One region of the Pseudoduganella sp. GW821-FHT05F09 genome, then DNA from elsewhere that is predicted to be linked to it. Evidence: predicted binding sites of a transcription regulator. Region 1 holds the regulator's gene; each other region holds the start of a gene.
The links. Region 1 encodes FliA, which starts transcription of late flagellar genes. Its sites were predicted from a motif close to CTAAAGTTTNNNNNNNNNNNGCCGNTA; they were not measured.
Positions count from the first base shown of each region.

Region 2: AC07S4_RS01955 (flagellin N-terminal helical domain-containing protein) is a predicted target of FliA. The motif match lies at 3,396-3,422, and genes of this name have one in related genera.
Region 3: AC07S4_RS06405 (flagellar protein FliT) is a predicted target of FliA. The motif match lies at 2,679-2,705, and genes of this name have one in related genera.

Region 1 covers NZ_JBWKSD010000013.1:89,777-95,404, forward strand. Annotated here, with positions in the region: gene AC07S4_RS29285 (hypothetical protein) at 80-1,681, shown strand; gene motD (flagellar motor protein MotD) at 1,688-2,464, opposite strand; gene AC07S4_RS29295 (flagellar motor protein) at 2,466-3,215, opposite strand; gene AC07S4_RS29300 (RNA polymerase sigma factor FliA) at 3,197-3,928, opposite strand; gene AC07S4_RS29305 (MinD/ParA family ATP-binding protein) at 3,945-4,769, opposite strand; gene flhF (flagellar biosynthesis GTPase FlhF) at 4,762-5,628, opposite strand, start outside.
Region 2 covers NZ_JBWKSD010000001.1:469,894-475,521, forward strand. Annotated here, with positions in the region: gene AC07S4_RS01945 (flagellar biosynthesis protein FlhA) at 1-1,346, shown strand, start outside; gene AC07S4_RS01950 (hypothetical protein) at 1,380-2,327, opposite strand; gene AC07S4_RS01955 (flagellin N-terminal helical domain-containing protein) at 2,426-3,319, opposite strand; gene AC07S4_RS01960 (electron transfer flavoprotein-ubiquinone oxidoreductase) at 3,534-5,210, opposite strand; gene AC07S4_RS01965 (SDR family oxidoreductase) at 5,382-5,628, shown strand, end outside.
Region 3 covers NZ_JBWKSD010000002.1:275,229-280,856, forward strand. Annotated here, with positions in the region: gene AC07S4_RS06395 (M13 family metallopeptidase) at 1-1,517, opposite strand, end outside; gene AC07S4_RS06400 (HDOD domain-containing protein) at 1,752-2,579, shown strand; gene AC07S4_RS06405 (flagellar protein FliT) at 2,749-3,030, shown strand; gene AC07S4_RS06410 (aspartate aminotransferase type Ic) at 3,207-4,424, opposite strand; gene AC07S4_RS06415 (type IV pilus assembly protein FimV) at 4,604-5,628, opposite strand, start outside.

The sequences.
Region 1 (5,628 bases):
CGGTTGATGCAAATCAACCATCATTGATACTCATTAGTTGCGTTGATGCATTTTATGCAAATTCTTGCATAATGCCTCCATGCACACACACCACGCCATTGCCGCCGGCGCACTTGCGCTCCAGTTTGCCGCCGTATTACCCGCAGCGGCGCAGCCCGCTCCCGTAAAAGCCGCGCTCGAGGGCGGCGAACGCCTCGGCTTGTACGACGCCAGCCAGTTCCGCTACGGCGACGGGCGCTGCGGCGGCTGCGCGCCCCGGCAGGCCTTGTGGTACTTCCAGCAGGAGGGCCTGGCCGTGCCGCGCCAGCCGGCCTCCACAGCCTTGCCCGCCTTGCCCGACCTGGTCTGGCTGGGTGCGCCGCACCTGGTGCCGCAAGCCACGCTGGCGCCGTCCGGCCAGGCCCTGCAGGCGCCCGGCGCGGCGCCGCTGGCCATGCAGCTGGCGCCCAAAATCGCGTCCAACCGCTCCTATTTCAACGCCGCCACGCTGGATTTCTTCCGCCGGCGCGCAGTCCGCGTGCGCGGCACGCTGCGCGCTCAGGCCGGCCAGCCCAGCTTCGAAGCGCGCACCATCTGGCCGCTGGACTATGTCATCGACGCGGCCAGCATGCGGCCGCAGCCCCTGGCCGCCGCTGGCGACACGCTAAGCGCCTTTGTGCGCCAGGAAAACGGCGGCGCGCGCAGCCCCTACGCCACGCGCCTGATCTGGGAACGCCGGCCCGCCGCCCGCGACTGGGGCGGCAAGGCCGTGCTGGCCCTGATGCTGAACGGCGCCCAGGGCGACGACGACGAAGCCTACGGCGGCCACTTCGCGGTCGCCACCGGCCGCCTGGGCCGGCATGGCGAATGGGCCGACTGGATGGTGAACAACTTCTACAATCTGGACAGCTACAGCGAAAAAGGCATCATTGCGTCGATGGTCCCCATGGACAACTACCTGATGGACCTGAACAGCGGCCAGCAGTACTACCGGCCGTCGACCATGCTGGTGGCGGTGCTGCGCGACGCGCGCACCGCGCAAGCCTACCAGCGCAGCATGCAGGACCGCTTCCGCCGCTTCTACCGGCACGAATTCAGCTACCGCCACGCCTCGGCCAACTGCGCCGGCATCAGCATGGACGCGTTCAGGGCGCTGGGCTGGCAGGTGCCCGGACAGGGGCCGACCAGCCGCATCAAGGCCATCGGCGCCTACGGCTACAAGGCCGCCAAGGACCTCAGCCTGGCCAGCGGCCACAAGGCCTACGGCTACTTTACCGAGGAGCAGACCCGGCTCTACCCGGCCGTGGCCTTCGCGGCGCTGGGCCAGGACCTGCTCAAGCTGCTCGGCGGCCCGGCGCCCGGCCGCGCGCTGAGCGCTTATGAGCAGCAGTTGCAGGCAGACGTGGAAGCGCTGGTGCTGGTGCGCATTCCGCAGGTGCCGTCCAGCCGCGCTTTTGGCTCGGCGCCCGTGTTTTCCATCGATGAATTCATGGCGCGCGCGCCGCAGGATGAGGCGCAATGGCAGATCGTGCCGGCGCCGCCGCGCCCCTTCCCGGCCGAGCTGCGCACCGGGCCGGCCTCGGCCGACGACAGTTCCTTGCCGGTGCCTGCGCCGGTGGGCGGGCTGCTGCTGGGCGTGGTGGGGGCCGGCGTCGGCTGGCACTGGCGGCGGCGCATGGCGGGTTACGCGGCACGCCGCTAACCCGCCCTACGGAGCTGGGGGGGGCGGAGCGGTGGGTACTTCGGTGGACGGGTCGGGGATGCCGGACAGGATGGTCACCGCCACGCGGCGGTTGCGGGCGCGGCCGTCCGCTTGCGCGTTGGGCGCCACCGGGTAGTTGTCGGCGTGGCCGACCGCCGTGAGCCGCGCCGGCGCCACGCCGGAATCGATGAACAGCCGCACCACGGCGCCCGCGCGCGCGGCCGACAGCTCCCAGTTGGACGGGAAATTGGTGTTGCGGATGGGGACGTTGTCGGTGTGGCCCTCGACCTGCACCGCGTGCGGGTCCGCCTTCAGCAGCACCGCCACGGCCTGCAGCGCTTCGCGCGATTCGGACGTCAGCAGGGCCGCGCCCGGATCGAACAGCACGCTGGCGTTGATCTCCACGCTGACGCCGCGGCTGTTCTGCGTGACCCGCACCTTGCCTTCCTTGACCAGCGGCGCCAGCGTGGACAGCAGGTCCTGCGCCAGCTTGGTCATCTGCTCTTTTTCCTTGCGCAGCAGCTCGGTGCGCCGGCGCAGCGCGGGATTGGGGATGGGCAGGTTCTGCACCTGTGTGTTGATGGGCTTGGCCGCCCCCTGGCCGCCGAAGGCGTCGCCCAGCGCGTCCGAGAAAATCTTGTACTTGCCGGTGTTGACGGCGGCGATCGAATACATCACCACGAAGAAGGCGAACAGCAGGGTGATGAAGTCGGCGTAGGAGATCAGCCAGCGCTCGTGGTTCTCCGGCTCGTCGTCGAACTTCCTGCGGGCGCGGCGCTGCATCTCAGTCGTACTCGCGCAGCAGGGTGGCGATGCGTTCGTCGATCACGCGGCTGTGGTCGCCCGTCGCGATGTCGTAGAACACGGCGGCGGCGATCTCCTGCTGGTGCACATGCTGGGTGACGATGACCTTGAGCTTGTTGGCTATCGGGTAGAACAGCAGATTGGCCAGGCCCACGCCGTAGATGGTGGACACGAAGGCGATCGCGATGCCGGCGCCCAGCTTGCTGGGGTCGGCCAGGTTCTCCATCACCTGGATCAGGCCCAGCACCGCGCCCAGGATGCCGATGGTGGGCGAGTAGCCGGCCGCCGATTCCCAGATCCGCACGGCCTGGCGCTCGGCCGTTTCGTAGGCGGTGATTTCGGTGTCGAGCAGGTTGCGCAGCTTGTCCGGATGGATGCCGTCGACTATCAGGCGCAGGCCCTTGGCGTTGAATTTGTCCTTCGAGGCGAGCATATAGCGCTCCAGCGACAGCATGCCGTCGCGCTTGGCGGTGGTGTTCCAGGCGCCGATTTCGCGCGCCAGCGCGACGCGCGTGTCCGGCGGCGGCGCCACGATCCAGCGCGCCATGCGCAGCCCGCGCACAAAGGTGGCCGGCTTGGTCTGCAGCAGCACCGCGCCCAGCGTGCCGATCACCACGATGGCGAAGGCGGCCGGCTGCAGCAGCGAGCTCAGCTTGCCACCCTCCATGCCCTGGCCGATCAGCACGCCGGCCACGCCCAGTATCAGTCCTGCTATGCTGGCCCAGTCCATGCCTGCTCCCTTAACGAGGCGCGCAGACGCGCCACCGCTTGCGTATGCAGCTGCGATACGCGTGATTCGGAGACGCCCATGACGGCGCCGATTTCCTTCAAGTTCAGTTCTTCTTCGTAGTACAAGCCCATCAGCATCTTCTCGCGCGGCGGCAAGGCGTCGATGGCGTCGATCACGGCCTGGCGGAAGTCGGTGTCGAGCAGCGCGCGCAGCGGGTCGGCGTCCTCGTCGCTGTGGTAGCGGTCGAGGAAGCTTTCGCCGCCGTCGTCGTCGCGGAAGTCTTCGTAATAGATCAGCTGGTGGCCGCCGCCTTCGGACAGCATTTCCTGGTAGTCGGCCAGCGACAGCTTGAGCGACTTGGCCACTTCCGACTCGCTGGGCGGACGGCCCAGGCGCTGCTGCAAGGTGGCCATGGCGGTTTCGATCTTGCGCATGTCCTGGCGCATGCTGCGCGGCATCCAGTCGCTATTGCGCAGCTCGTCGAGCATGGCGCCGCGGATGCGCATCACGGCATAGGTTTCAAACTGGGCGCCGTGGGTTTCCTCATAGCGGTTGATGGCGTCGAGCAGGCCTATCATGCCGGCCTGCACCAGATCATCGACTTCCACGCTGGGTGGCAATTTGGCCTTCATGTGGTGGGCCAGCCGCTTGACCAGCGGCATATGCTCCGTCAGCAGCGAGTTCTTGTCCGCTTTCCCTTTGGCCGTGTACATATCGTTCTAATTTTTCTCAGACGCTAAAATGGTTGCTACTCCCCGTGCGGAATTGAGGCGCGCCGGCCAGCGCCAGACGTCCTGCCAGTTGCCGGAACGCGACCGACGCACCGGCCAGAGGAAAGGCGTCGACCACCGCCCGCCCCAGGCGCGCCGCGCGCTGCAAGTACTCGTCAGCCGGCACCGACCCCATCGAAACCAGGGTGACAGCCAGGTATCGGCTCGCCGCTTGCGCCATATTATCGTAAACCACCTTGGCTTCGGCCTCGGATGCGCCCGTTACCACGATGCCGAAGGGCCGCCGGCCCAGTTCGTGGTTCAGGCGCTTGATCATGCTGTAGGCGTTTTTGATCGAAGTGGCGCTGTTCGAGACCTGCACCACGATGTCGGAACTGGCCATCACCGGCACCGGAAACGCCTCGCCGTCGAACTCGCCATCGACTATCATCAGGCCGGTCTGCTTGGCCAGCACGTCGAAGGCCTTGGCCAGGCGGCGCGTTTCGTCGGGGCCGGAGCGGGCCACGCCGCGTGTCATCGATACCACACCGAAGCCTTGCGGCACCTGGTGGATTACCTGGTTCAGGCCGCATTCCTGGCGCGCCACGTCCAGCAGGCTGGCGCCGCTGTCCACGCCCAGGCGGGAGGCCACGCCGTGCGCGCTGGCGCAGGCGTCGACCAGCAGCACGTCGTTGCCGGCGCGCGCCAGCGAGGCGCCCAGGTTGACCAGCATGGCGCCCTTGTCGTCCTGCGGCGTGGCGGAGAGGAAGGTGACGATGCGCGGCTGCGGCCCCGCCAGCATGCGGCGCAGGCCCTCGGCCTGGTCGAAGTCGAAGTTAGCCAAGGCGCACCTCGCGCAGTGCGTGCTCCAGGCCGGCGACATGGCCGCCGAAGGCGCCGGCGGCCGACATCACCAGCGGCAGTTCGTGATCGGCGTACTGGCCGGCGGCGGCGCCCTGCTTCAGGCGGAAGGCGCGCTCGACCAGCGCGGCCGGGTCGGCCAGGTGCAGGTCTTCCGGCACCCGCTGGCCGCTCGAGACGTAGAACATATTCAGTTTCTGGCGTATCACCACGTCCAGCACATTGCCGATCGAGGCCGCTTCGTCCAGCTTGGTCATGATGCAGCCGGCCAGGCCGCTGCCCTGGTAGGCGCGCACCACTTCGTTCAGGGTTTCCTGGGTCGAGGTGGCGTTCAGGCACAGCAGGCGCTGGACGTTGGCGCCGGTGCCTTGCAGCATGGCGACCTGCTCGGCCACCATGTGGTCGCGCTGGCTCACGCCGACGGTGTCGATCAGCACGGTGTGCTTGTTCTTCAGTTCTTTCAGGGCGATGCGCAGGTCGGCCTCGTCCTTCACCGAATGCACCATCACGCCCAGGATCTTGCCGTAGATGCGCAGCTGTTCGTGGGCGCCGATACGGTAGGCGTCGGTGGTGATCAGGGCCAGCTTGTCCGGGCCGTGGCGCATCACGCAGCGCGCGGCCAGCTTGGCGGTGCTGGTGGTCTTGCCGACGCCGGTCGGGCCGACCAGGGCGAACACGCCGCCCTGCTCGATCAGCGCGTCTTCGTTGGCGATGGCCGACAGGTTGCGGGTCAGCACGGTCTTGATCCAGCGCAGGCTGTCGGCGGCGTCGCGGCCGGCCGGCAGTTTTTCTATCAGGTAGCGCGCCAGGCTGGCCGAGAAACCGGCCGCCAGCATTTCACG
Region 2 (5,628 bases), on a different contig from region 1:
AGATCCCGGCGCTGCTGCTGTCGGCCGCGTCCGCCATCCTGGTGACCCGCATCAGCGATTCGGGCGACTTCGAGGACACGGTCAAGCAGCAGCTGCTGACCTCGCCGAGCGTGATCGGCGGCGCGGCCGGCCTGATGGCCATCCTGGCCGTGGTGCCGGGCATGCCGTGGCTGATGTTCATGACCTTCGCGGCGGTGCTGGGCTATGTGTCCTGGCGCCTGAGCAAGCGCGTGTCCGCGCCCGACACCAGCGCGCTGCAGGCCATCGAGGCCGCGCTGCGCGAGGAGAAGGTGCCCGAGCTGGAGTGGCAGAGCCTGCCGGCCGTGCAGCCGCTGCAGCTCACGCTGGGCTACAAGCTGGTGAGCTTGATCGACAAGGCGCACGGCGAGCCGCTGACCAAGCGCGTGCGCGGCGTGCGGCAAAGCCTGTCCGAATCGATGGGCATGGTGCTGCCGCCGATCGCCGTGCGCGACGACTTGGGCCTGAAGCCCTCGCAGTACGCGGTGGTGCTGAGCGGCAGCGTGGTGGCGCAGGCCGAGGTGTTCGCGGACCGGCTGATGGCCATCCCTTCGCCCACGGTGTACGGCAAGCTCGACGGCATACCGGGGGTGGAGCCGGCCTACGGCATGCCGGTGATCTGGATCGAGAGCAGCGAGAAGGCCAATGCGCTGGGCCTGGGCTACCAGGTGGTGGAGGCGCCGAGCGCCATCGCCACCCATGTGTCCAAGCTGATACGCGAATACCTGCCCGAGCTGTTCCGCCACGAGGACGTGCCCGCCATCCTGGAGCGGCTGACGGCGCTCTCGCCCAAGCTGGCCGCTTCGCTGGACAAGGCGCTCACGCACACCCAGCTGCTGCGCGTGTTCCGCGTGCTGCTGGCCGAAAGCGTGTCGCTGAAGGACATCGTGCCGATCGCCACCACCTTGCTCGACAGCTCGGAAACCACCAAGGACCCCATCCTGCTGGCGGCCGAAGTGCGCTGCGCGCTGCGGCGCCAGATCGTCACCGGCCTGTTCGGGCAGAAGTCCGAGATGCTGGCCTTTAACCTGGGCGGCGAGCTGGAGAACATGCTGCTGGGTTCCCTGAACCAGGCCCGCCAGAGCGGCAAGGTGGTGCTGGACAACTACCCGATCGACCCGCACCTGCTGGCCCAGCTGCAGGTCAACATGCCGGTGGCGCGCGAGCAGATGAAGCAGCAGGCCACGCCGCCGCTGCTGCTGGTGCTGCCGCAGATCCGTCCGCTGCTGGCGCGTTACGCGCGCCTGTTCGCGCCCGGCCTGAGTGTGCTGTCCTACAATGAAGTGCCGGAAAACCGCGAAGTGAGCATCATCGGCACGGTGGGCTAAGCGGCGCGCCGCCCGCCCGGGCCTGCGTGCGCGTCAGGCCGATTCGGAAAACAGGTCTTTGGGCTGCGGCGGTTGCGACAGCAGCACGGCCGTTTCGGCCATGGCCTTGAAGATGGACTGGGTCAGCATGGCGGTCTGCACCCGGGTGGGGTTGTTGTATTCCTCGCGCACCGGCGCCAGTTCGCGCATCAGGTGGCAGCGCACCAGGGCCAGGCCGTTGCGGCTGACGATGGCGGCCAGTTCCGGCAGCAGGTCGCGCATGAACTGCATGGTGGCGTTCTGGTTGGCGCCGATCTCGAGCACCACGCCGTCGCCGGCCGGCTCCATCTGCACCAGCACCTTGCCCATGCCTTCAATAAACAGTTCCAGCCGGATCGCCACGCGCGCGCGGCGGCGGCGCGGCTCGTCGGGCTGGCCGGGGTCGCGCGAGACCACGCGCAGCACCAGTTTCTCGGCGCCCCAGGCGTAGACGGCGAAACGCCAGGATTCCATTTCGCTCAGCATCATGGGCGCGGCGCGGCCGTCGCGCATGGCCGACTGGCCCTGCTCGGCCATGAACAGGCCGGACGGCAGATGGCGTCCGCGCGCCTGCTCCATCAGCGCGGCGCGCTGCTCGCCGTAGGTGCGCACCATGATGGCCCATGACATGGCCATGGTGGTGGCGTCCGGCTGCTGCCAGACCAGCTGGCGCGACATCTGCAATTGATCGGGGCGCAGCGCGGCCGGCTCGGCCATATTGGCCGCCTGCGCCTGCGCCGCATTGGCGAGCGACTTCAGGCCCTGCTGGACCAGTACCGCTTCTTGCGCGTCGGCCACGCCGTTCAGCGCCTGGGACAGGCCGGGCGGCAGCGAGAAGCTGGCTTCCTCGCCCGGCACATGGGCCACCGGCGGGATGGGGGGCGCTTGTCCAGGCTGTTCGCGCATCACCCGCTCGGGGATGTTGAGCGAGGAGCTGATCGGTGTAAGTCGGTATATTGCCATAAAGCAATCTTATCTTGCGCTTAAACGAAAAAAGCCAACCGGAAGCCCGGTTGGCTCTTGTCCTCCCGGGCGCGCTAGCGCCCTGGAAGCCCTTGCTATTATTGCAGCAGGGACAGAACCAGCGAGGACTGGCTGTTGCTTTGCTTCAGCATTGCGGTACCAGCTTGCAGCAGCATCTGGTTCGAGGTCATGGCTGCGGATTCCGAAGCGAAGTCCACGTCCATGATACGGCCGCTGGCGTTTTTGGTGTTGGTCGATACGTTCGACAGGTTGTTGTACACGTGGTCCAGACGGTTCGAAGCAGCACCCAGGGCGGAACGGGCTTTGGCTACGGAGTCGATCGCGGTTTTCAGCGTGTCGATGTTGCCGTTGGCGGCGGTGGAGGTGGCAACTTCGGTGCCGATGGCGGCGGTAGCGGTGCCGTCCGACTTGTAGTTGGCGGCGGCCGAGACGATGTCGGCGTGCATCTGGGTCAGCGAGTTGTCGCCGGCGGCGGTCAGGTCGACGTCCATGGTTTCGCCTTTGGACGAACCGATCTGGAAGGTCACTTTGGCGTTGAATTTCGAGTCGGCCTTGGTGCTCAGCAGGGTGGTGCCGCCGAACGAGGTGTTCGACAGGATGTTGCTCAGTTCCATGGTCAGTGCATCGTACTCGGACTGCATTGCGGTGCGGTCGTCGTCGGTGGAGGAGCCGTCGGCCGACTGGGTGGCCAGATCCTTCATACGCACCAGAATATTGGTGGTCTCGTCTAGCGCGCCTTCGGCGGTCTGCATCATCGAGATCGAATTCTGGGTGTTGCGCATTGCAACAGCCATACCGCTCGTTTGCGCTTTCAGACGGGTGGCGATCTGCAGGCCAGCAGCGTCATCCATTGCCGAGTTGATGCGGTAGCCGGTGCTCAGGCGAGTCATCGACGTCGACAGGCTGTTCTGCGTACGGGTGATCGAATTTTGAGCGGACAGCGCCGCGTTGTTAGTGTGAAGACTCAGCATGAATAACTCCTGATAGGTGGGTTCGATTCTAGAGCAGCGTTGCTTTGTTTGCGCTCTCCCAAGTACAAGACGACCGTTTCGCCCCGGGCATTAAATGCTTTAGAGAAATTTGTGAAAATTATTTGTTTTATCGTGGCCGGACAGCTGGCCGCCCCTGATTATGTTCCTAAAAGCACAACGGCGCAGGCCCTGGGGCGCTGCGCCGTTGTTTATTTTACATATTCGGATAGTTCGGGCCGCCGCCGCCTTCCGGCGTGATCCAGACGATATTCTGGGTCGGGTCCTTGATGTCGCAGGTCTTGCAGTGCACGCAGTTCTGCGCGTTGATCTGCAAGCGGTCCTGGCCTTCGTCGGTCTTGACGAATTCATACACCCCGGCCGGACAGTAGCGCGCCTCCGGACCGGCGTACTTGGCCAGGTTCACGTCCACCGGCACGCTGGCGTTCTTCAGCGTCAGGTGCACCGGCTGGTCTTCCGCGTGGTTGGTGTTGGAAATGAAGACCGAGGACAGGCGGTCGAAGGTCAGCTTGCCGTCCGGCTTGGGATAGACGATGGGCTGGAAGTTGGCGGCCGGCTGCAGGCACTCATGGTCGGCCTGGCTGTGGTGCAGGGTCCACGGCGCCTTGCCGCGGAAGATGAGCTGGTCGATGCCGGTCATCAGCGAGCCCAGGTACAGGCCTTTTTTCAGCCAGGGCTTCACATTGCGCGCCACGTGCAGCTCCTCGTGCAGCCAGGACTGCTCGAAAGCGGCGGGGTAGGCGGCCAGTTCGTCGTGCTGGCGGCCCGCGCCCAGCGCGTCGAAGGCGGCTTGCGCGGCCAGCATGCCGGACTTGATGGCGGCGTGCGAACCCTTGATGCGGCTCATGTTCAGGAATCCGGCGTCGCAGCCGATCAGCGCGCCGCCCGGGAAGGCCAGCTTGGGCAGCGACTGCAGGCCGCCGGCCGTGATCGCGCGCGCGCCGTAGGAGATGCGCTTGCCGCCTTCGAAGAAGCTGCGGATGGCCGGGTGGGTCTTGTAGCGCTGGAATTCCTCGTAAGGCGACAGGTACGGGTTCTCATAGTCCAGGCCGACCACGTAGCCGACCATGACCTGGTTGTTTTCCAGGTGGTAGAGGAAGGAACCGCCGTAGGTCTTGCTGTCCAGCGGCCAGCCGGTGGTGTGGATCACCAGGCCGGGCTGATGCTTGGCCGGGTCGATTTCCCACAGTTCCTTGATGCCGATGCCGTAGGACTGCGGGTCCTTGCCCTTGTTCAGGTCGTACTTGGCCATCAGCTGCTTGCCCAGATGGCCGCGCGCGCCTTCGGCGAACAGCGTGTACTTGCCGTGCAGCTCCATGCCCAGCTGGAAGTCCGGACCGGCTTCGCCGTCCCGCTTGACGCCCATATTGCCGGTGGCAATGCCTTTGACCGAGCCGTCGTCGTTGTACAGCACTTCGGCGGCGGCGAAGCCGGGGAAGATTTCCACGCCCAGCGCCTCGGCCTGCTGGCCCAGCCAGCGCACCACATTGCCCAGCGAGATGACATAGTTGCCATGGTTTTCGAAGCAGGCCGGCAGCGCGAAGTTGGGCGTCTTGTAGGCTTTCTTTTCGGTCAGGAACAGCACGCGGTCTTCGGTCACTTCGGTGTTCAGCGGCGCGCCCAGCTCCTTCCAGTTCGGGATCAGCTCGGTCAGCGCCTTCGGGTCCATCACGGCGCCCGACAGGATGTGCGCGCCCAGTTCGCCGCCTTTTTCCAGCACCACCACGGATACTTCCTGGTTCTTCTCGGCCGCCAGCTGCTTGATCTTGATGGCGGCCGACAGGCCGGCCGGGCCGCCACCGACGATGACGACGTCGTACTCCATCGCATCGCGCGGGCCGTATTGCTCTAGCAGGTTGTTAGCTTGGGTCATGTTTTATACTTTTATAAGAATGAGGTAAGAAATAAGCACGAGTGTGCTTCTTTCTCGCCAGTTTAGCAATATGGGCGCCATTTTGCGTGACAATCTTAGACGCCGCAATCTAATACTGGCATTTTGTGTAATCATTACGGACATGCTATCAACCGAAACAGGAGCAGCGCCGTGGGCATAGAAGTGAACTTTGAAGGAAAAATCGCGCTGGTGACCGGCGCCTCCAGCGGACTCGGCGCCCGCTTCGCCAAAGTACTGGCGCAGGCCGGCGCGCAGGTGGTGCTGGCCTCGCGCCGCATCGAGCGCCTGAAGGAGCTGCGCGCCGAGATCGAGGCGGACGGCGGCGCGGCCCACGTGGTGGCGCTGGACGTGACCGACTACGCCAGCATCAAGTCGGCCATCGCGCACGCCGAGACCG
Region 3 (5,628 bases), on a different contig from region 1:
GGCCCTTTGGAATCGAAGAACGGCGGCTGCAGGATGGCAGCCGGGAAGTTCAGCGCGTTCTGCATCGGCATATTGACGGCGTTCACCAGCTGCGGCGGCATGCACCATTCCTTGCTGTCGACCGGCTGGTTCAGCTTGGCCAGTTGCTGCTGGTAGCGCAGCCGGGAGGCGCGCTCGGCGTTGCCGTGGGCGTCGTCCGCTTTCACCGCCAGGGCGCTGTAGGAAGTGAATTTGTCGGGATAGCCGACGCCGACGTAGAGCGCGTCCAGCTTGGCGTGCGCTTCCTTGCGGGTGGCGGGCGCCATCCAGTCCAGCTTGTCGATGCGGGCGTGGAAGGCCTGCACGATATTGCCCACCATGTGCTGCAGCTTGGCCTTGGCTTCGGGCGGGAAATAGGTGGCGACGTAGAGCTTGCCGACCGCGTCCGGCATGCCGTCGTTGACGGCGGCCAGGGCGCGCTTCCAGCGCACCGCCATTTGCGGCGTGCCGCCCAGCGTGCGGCCGTAGAAGTCGAAATGCTGCTCGGTGTAGGCTTGCGGCAAGTGGCCGGCGCTGGTGTTGATGGCGTGGAAGGCGAGGAAGTCTTTCCATGCGTCCAGCGAACACTCTTTCACCAGCGCGGCCACGCCCACCACGGCGCTGGGGTGCCACAGCATGAAGCTTTGCTGCTTGCCCAGGCCGGCGTATTTGAGGAACAGCTTCCAGTCCATGCCGGGCGCTTTCTGGCTGAAATCGGCCGCGGTCCAGGTGTTGTTGGCCTTCATCACGTCGGCCGAATCTTCGCGGCTGGCGTGGGTCAGGGCCAGCTTGCGCTCCAGCTCGAACACGCGGGCGGCGCGGGTTTCCGGGTCGCTATAGCCGGCCAGCTTGAACATGGCGGCGATATGGGCCTGGTAGGCGGTGCGCAGCTTGTGCATGCGCTCGTTGTCCTCCAGGTAGTAGACGCGGTCCGGCAGGCCCAGGCCGCCTTGCAGCAGGTAGGGCATGTTGCGCTTGGGGTCGTTCAGGCCCTGGGCCACCCACAGGCCGAAGATGTTTTCAGTATGGAATTCGGTGGCGTTGAGCGGATCGACGTCGGCGCGCACGGTGGCGGCCAGCATCTTGGTCAGCTCGGTCTTGTCGGCGATGGCGGCGATTTTTTTCAGCGCCGGGCGCAGCGGCTCCACGCCTTTGGCTTCGATGGCGGCCTCGTTCATGTAGGCCAGGTAGTAATCGCTCACCTTGCGCGCTTCCGCGCCGGCGTGCTTGTCGCCCGGCACGGCTTCGATCAGCTTGATGATGCGCTGGTTGGTGTCTTCGGCCAGCTGGGCTCCCGCGCTCCAGCTGCCCCGGTCGGCCGGGATCTGGGTGGCGGCCAGCCAGTCGCCGTTAGCGTAGGCAAAGAAGTCGTCGCCGGGCAGCAGCGCGGCCTTGGCGGTGGAGACCGGCGCGTCTGCCTGGGCCGCATAGCAAGGGGACAGCGCCTGGAGGGCGCCGGCCAGCGCAAAGCCGAGTACGGTCTTGATGGGTGCGTGCATGTCTTGTTCCTGTTGTTGTGTTTTTAAACGGCGTGGTACGCCAGACTCCACTCTAAGCAAGCGCGCGGCCGGAAGCGAGCGCCGCGCGACAGACTGCAAAATACAGCGATGCGCTGCAGAATACGGGGAATGCGGTGCATCTATGCTACGCGCAGCGCAAAAAGGCCACAACGATGCAAGGAATCCCTATATAGTTCACTTACAGCAACGCATACAAAACAAGGAGAGCCCCCTATGAAACTTGAAGCCCTTTTCCAGAACCCGACTGCGTTGCCTACGGCTCCCAAAGTTGTCGAAGAACTGATCAGCAGCTTTGACAAGGCCAGCGTTTCCACCGAGGAAATCGCGAAAAAACTGTCCACCGATCCCGTCCTGAGCGCCAAGCTGCTGCGCCTGGCCAACTCGGCCTACTACCATGTCTCGCGCAGCATCGGCACGGTGGAAGACGCGGTGCTGATGCTGGGCTTTGTCACCGTGCGCACGCTGGTGATCAGCTCCGGCCTGGTGAGCGGCTTCAAAACGGTGCCCGGCCTGGACCTGAAGCAATTCTGGCGCTACAGCCTGTACACCGCCTGCTCGGCCAAGTGGATCGCCAAAAAGACCAAGGAAAACACCGACCTCGCCTTCACCATCGGCATGATGCACGCCATCGGCCAGCTGGTGATGCACGCCGCCATGCCGGAACAGGCCATGCAGCTGGACAAGGTCGCCGGCCCGCTGGACTCGCGCCGCCTGGACGCCGAACAAGCCTCGCTGGCCTACACCTTCGCCGACGTGGGCGCGGAACTGGCCAAGCGCTGGAAGTTCCCGGAAGCCTTCTCCGAGACCATCATGGCCTTCCCCGACCCGATGAACCACGAGCACGGCACCCGCCTGGCCGGCATCATCCACCTGGCGGCCTGGCGCGCGCGGGTGGAGGAAAACAAGCTGACGGACGAGGAAATCGAAGCCTGCTACCCGACCGAGATCGCCGAAGAGCTGGGCCTGGAGCCGAACGCGCTGATCGACGACATGCCGCCTCCTAGCGAGCTGAGCGCAGGCCTGGAAGAACTGGTCAAGTAAATCACACCCCGCCATGAGGCCGGCGCCGCCCTTCGAGGCCGCGCCGGCCTTGTCATTTTTGCCACATCAAAAATAATTTCAAATTATTTTCAAAAAACCCTAAAGTTCCCGCGCGGCATGACGTTAATCCAGACAAGCAGTAGTCCATTTTTATTTTTCAGGATGCGCCATGACCTCCAACGAAGTGCTCGCCATGTACGAAAATGTTGCCACCTTGACCAATAACATGGTGATGGCAGCGCGCGCAAGCGACTGGGAGAGCCTGGGCCGCCTGGAAAACCAGACCGCCGTGGCCACCGCCACCGTGGCAGCCGGCGCCACCGTCGCCCCGCTGGAAGGCGCAGCCCGCCAGCGCAAAATCGACCTGCTCAAGCAAATCCTGGCCAACGACCGCGCCGTGCGCGACGTCACCGAGCCATGGCTGAACCGCGTCCCCGGCATGCCGCAATAAGCCGCCCCGCCCCAACGACAAAAGCGCCTTCACGGCGCTTTTTTATTTCCCCAACAAAAAATCAACCCTGACCCCTTTTTGCTTTGCAGGAAAATGGGGTCAGGGTTGATATTGCCGAAAAGCCAAAAGGGGTCTGACCCCTTTTTGGTTTTCGGCAAGGCGCGAGGCGTGCTGGCTTATTGGCTGACCGCTACGCGCAGCGAGAGGGCGATGCCCTTGGCGGCCTGGCGGATTTCGTCCAGCGAGGGGAAGCTGGGGGCGATGCGGATGTGGCTGTCCTCGGGGTCCAGGCCGTAGGGGTAGGCGGCGCCGGCCGGGGTCAGCGTGATGCCGGCTTCCTTGGCCAGCGCGATGGTGCGCTTGGCGGCGCCCGGCGGGGTGACCAGGTCGATGAAGTAGCCGCCCTTGGGACGGGTCCAGCTGACGCCGGGCACGCTGCCGAGGTGCTCTTCGAACAGGGCCAGCACGGTGTCGAACTTGGGCTTGAGCAGCGCGCGGTGCTGCTCCATCAGCGCTTCGACCGTGGCCTTGTCTTTCAGGAAACGCACGTGGCGCAGCTGGTTGACCTTGTCCGGGCCGATGCTGCGGATGCCGGCGTGCTTGGTCCACCAGGCGATATTGGCCGGCGACGCGGCCAGCGCGGCCACGCCGGAACCTGCCCAACTGACCTTGGAGCTGGACGCGAACACGATGGCGCGGTCCGGATTGCCCGCCTTGGCGCACTCGTCCAGGATGTTGGCCATGCCGATTTTCTCGTCGCCCAGGTGGTGGAAGCGGTAGGCGTCGTCCCACATCAGGCGGAAGTCGGGGGCGGCGGTTTTCATCGCGGCCAGGCGGCGCACCACTTCGTCCGAGTAGACCACGCCGCCCGGGTTGCTGTACTTCGGCACGCACCACATGCCCTTGATGCTGGCGTCCGACGCCACCAGGCGCTCGACCAGGTCCATGTCCAGGCCGTCTTCGGTCATCGGGATGTTGACCATCTTGATGCCGCGCTGTTCGCAGATGGCGAAGTGGCGGTCGTAGCCGGGCACCGGGCACAGGAAGGTGACCGGCTGCGCGCCCATCCACGGCGCATGGCCCGGCACGCCCAGCAGCAGGCTGTAGACGATGACGTCGTGCATCAGCGACAGGCTGGCGCTGCTGTCGACCACGACCTGCGCGGCCGGCACGTCCAGCAGTTCGCCGAACAGGGCGCGCGCTTCCGGCAGTCCCACGCCGCCGCCGTAGTTGCGGGTGTCGGTGCCGTCGTGCGCGGCGTAGCCGTCCAGCGCGGCCATCAGCGCGTTGGACAGGTCCAGCTGTTCAGGCGCGGGCTTGCCGCGCGACATGTCGAGTTTCAGGCCGAGTTGCTTGAATTCGTCGTATTGGGACTGTAATGGTGCGGTGCTCATGATGCCTTTCCTGGGGATTGAAAGCGGGTGCGCAATGCGCGGGCACCACCCAGCGCCTGTCGCCAGGCGGGAACGCTGGCGGGTGCTGGTTTAGCTGGACTGAGGGGGATGGGTGCAGAAAAGCACGGCATGAGTATAGCGCGTTTCGCGCCGCATTGCCGGGGCCGCCCGTATGGCGGCTATTCTTTTTCGGGTATGGCGGCTTCGGCGGACGCGGGCTCCGCTTCGGGGGCTTTTTTGTCCTTGCGCCAGCCTTGCCAGACCTTCAACGGGGCGGTGGAAAATTTGATCTTCTTGCGGCGGATCAGGTAGTACAGCAGGCCGCCAAGCAGCGCCAGCAACAGGACGCCACCTATCGCCATGGTGGTGGTGTTCACGCCGCCGGGCTCGCGTTTCTTTTTGCCGTTGGCCTTGGCTGGGGTGGACGGCGGAATCACGGCGCCCGCCTTGTTGGCCACCTCAGGCGCGCTGGCGTCGGCCGAAGCACTGGCCGGCGCGGGCGATGCGGCGGCCGGTGCGGCGGTGGATGCGGCGCCTGGCGCAGCGGGCGCGCTGGCGGCTGGCGCGGCGGCCGAGGCGGCGGACGCAGCGCCGGCGCCGGGCGCGGCGGCCGTTGCGGCGCCCGCCCCCAGCGCGGTCTGCAATTGCTTGACCTTGTTTTCCAGATCGATCAGCTTGGTTTTCAGTTCCGCATTGGTCTGGTCCAGCGCCAGGCATTGCTGGGCCTCGCCGTCCTGCTGCCCCGGCGCGCAGACGCCCTTGGCGGCCGTTTTGCTTTTGGCGGCGCGCGGCTCCGGGCCAAGCTTGATGGGAACCGCAGCCGGCCCCGGCTTGACCTCGGCGCCTGCCTGCGGGGCGGCGTCGCCGGCCGCGCTACGCGCCGCATTCGCCGCTGCGCGCATCCTGGCTGCGCGTAAAGCCGCTGCACGGTTGGCGGCCGCCTGCGCGTCCTGCGCGGCGCCTTCCGCTTCGGACGGCTTTGCCGCAGCAGGCGCGGCAAGCTGCGGCCGTGGCGCGGGCAGCGGCGCAGGGGGCAGCACAGGCGCGGGCTCGGGCGTCAGCCACAAGGTTGCCGACCGCACGCTGGCCCGCGCGCCCGTCCCCAGTTCCACAAACAGATGCAGCAATTCCGCATCCACCGGCTGGAACGTGGTCAGGTGCAGGAACTGCCGGTTGTCGCGCTTGACCACGCTCATGCGCAGCG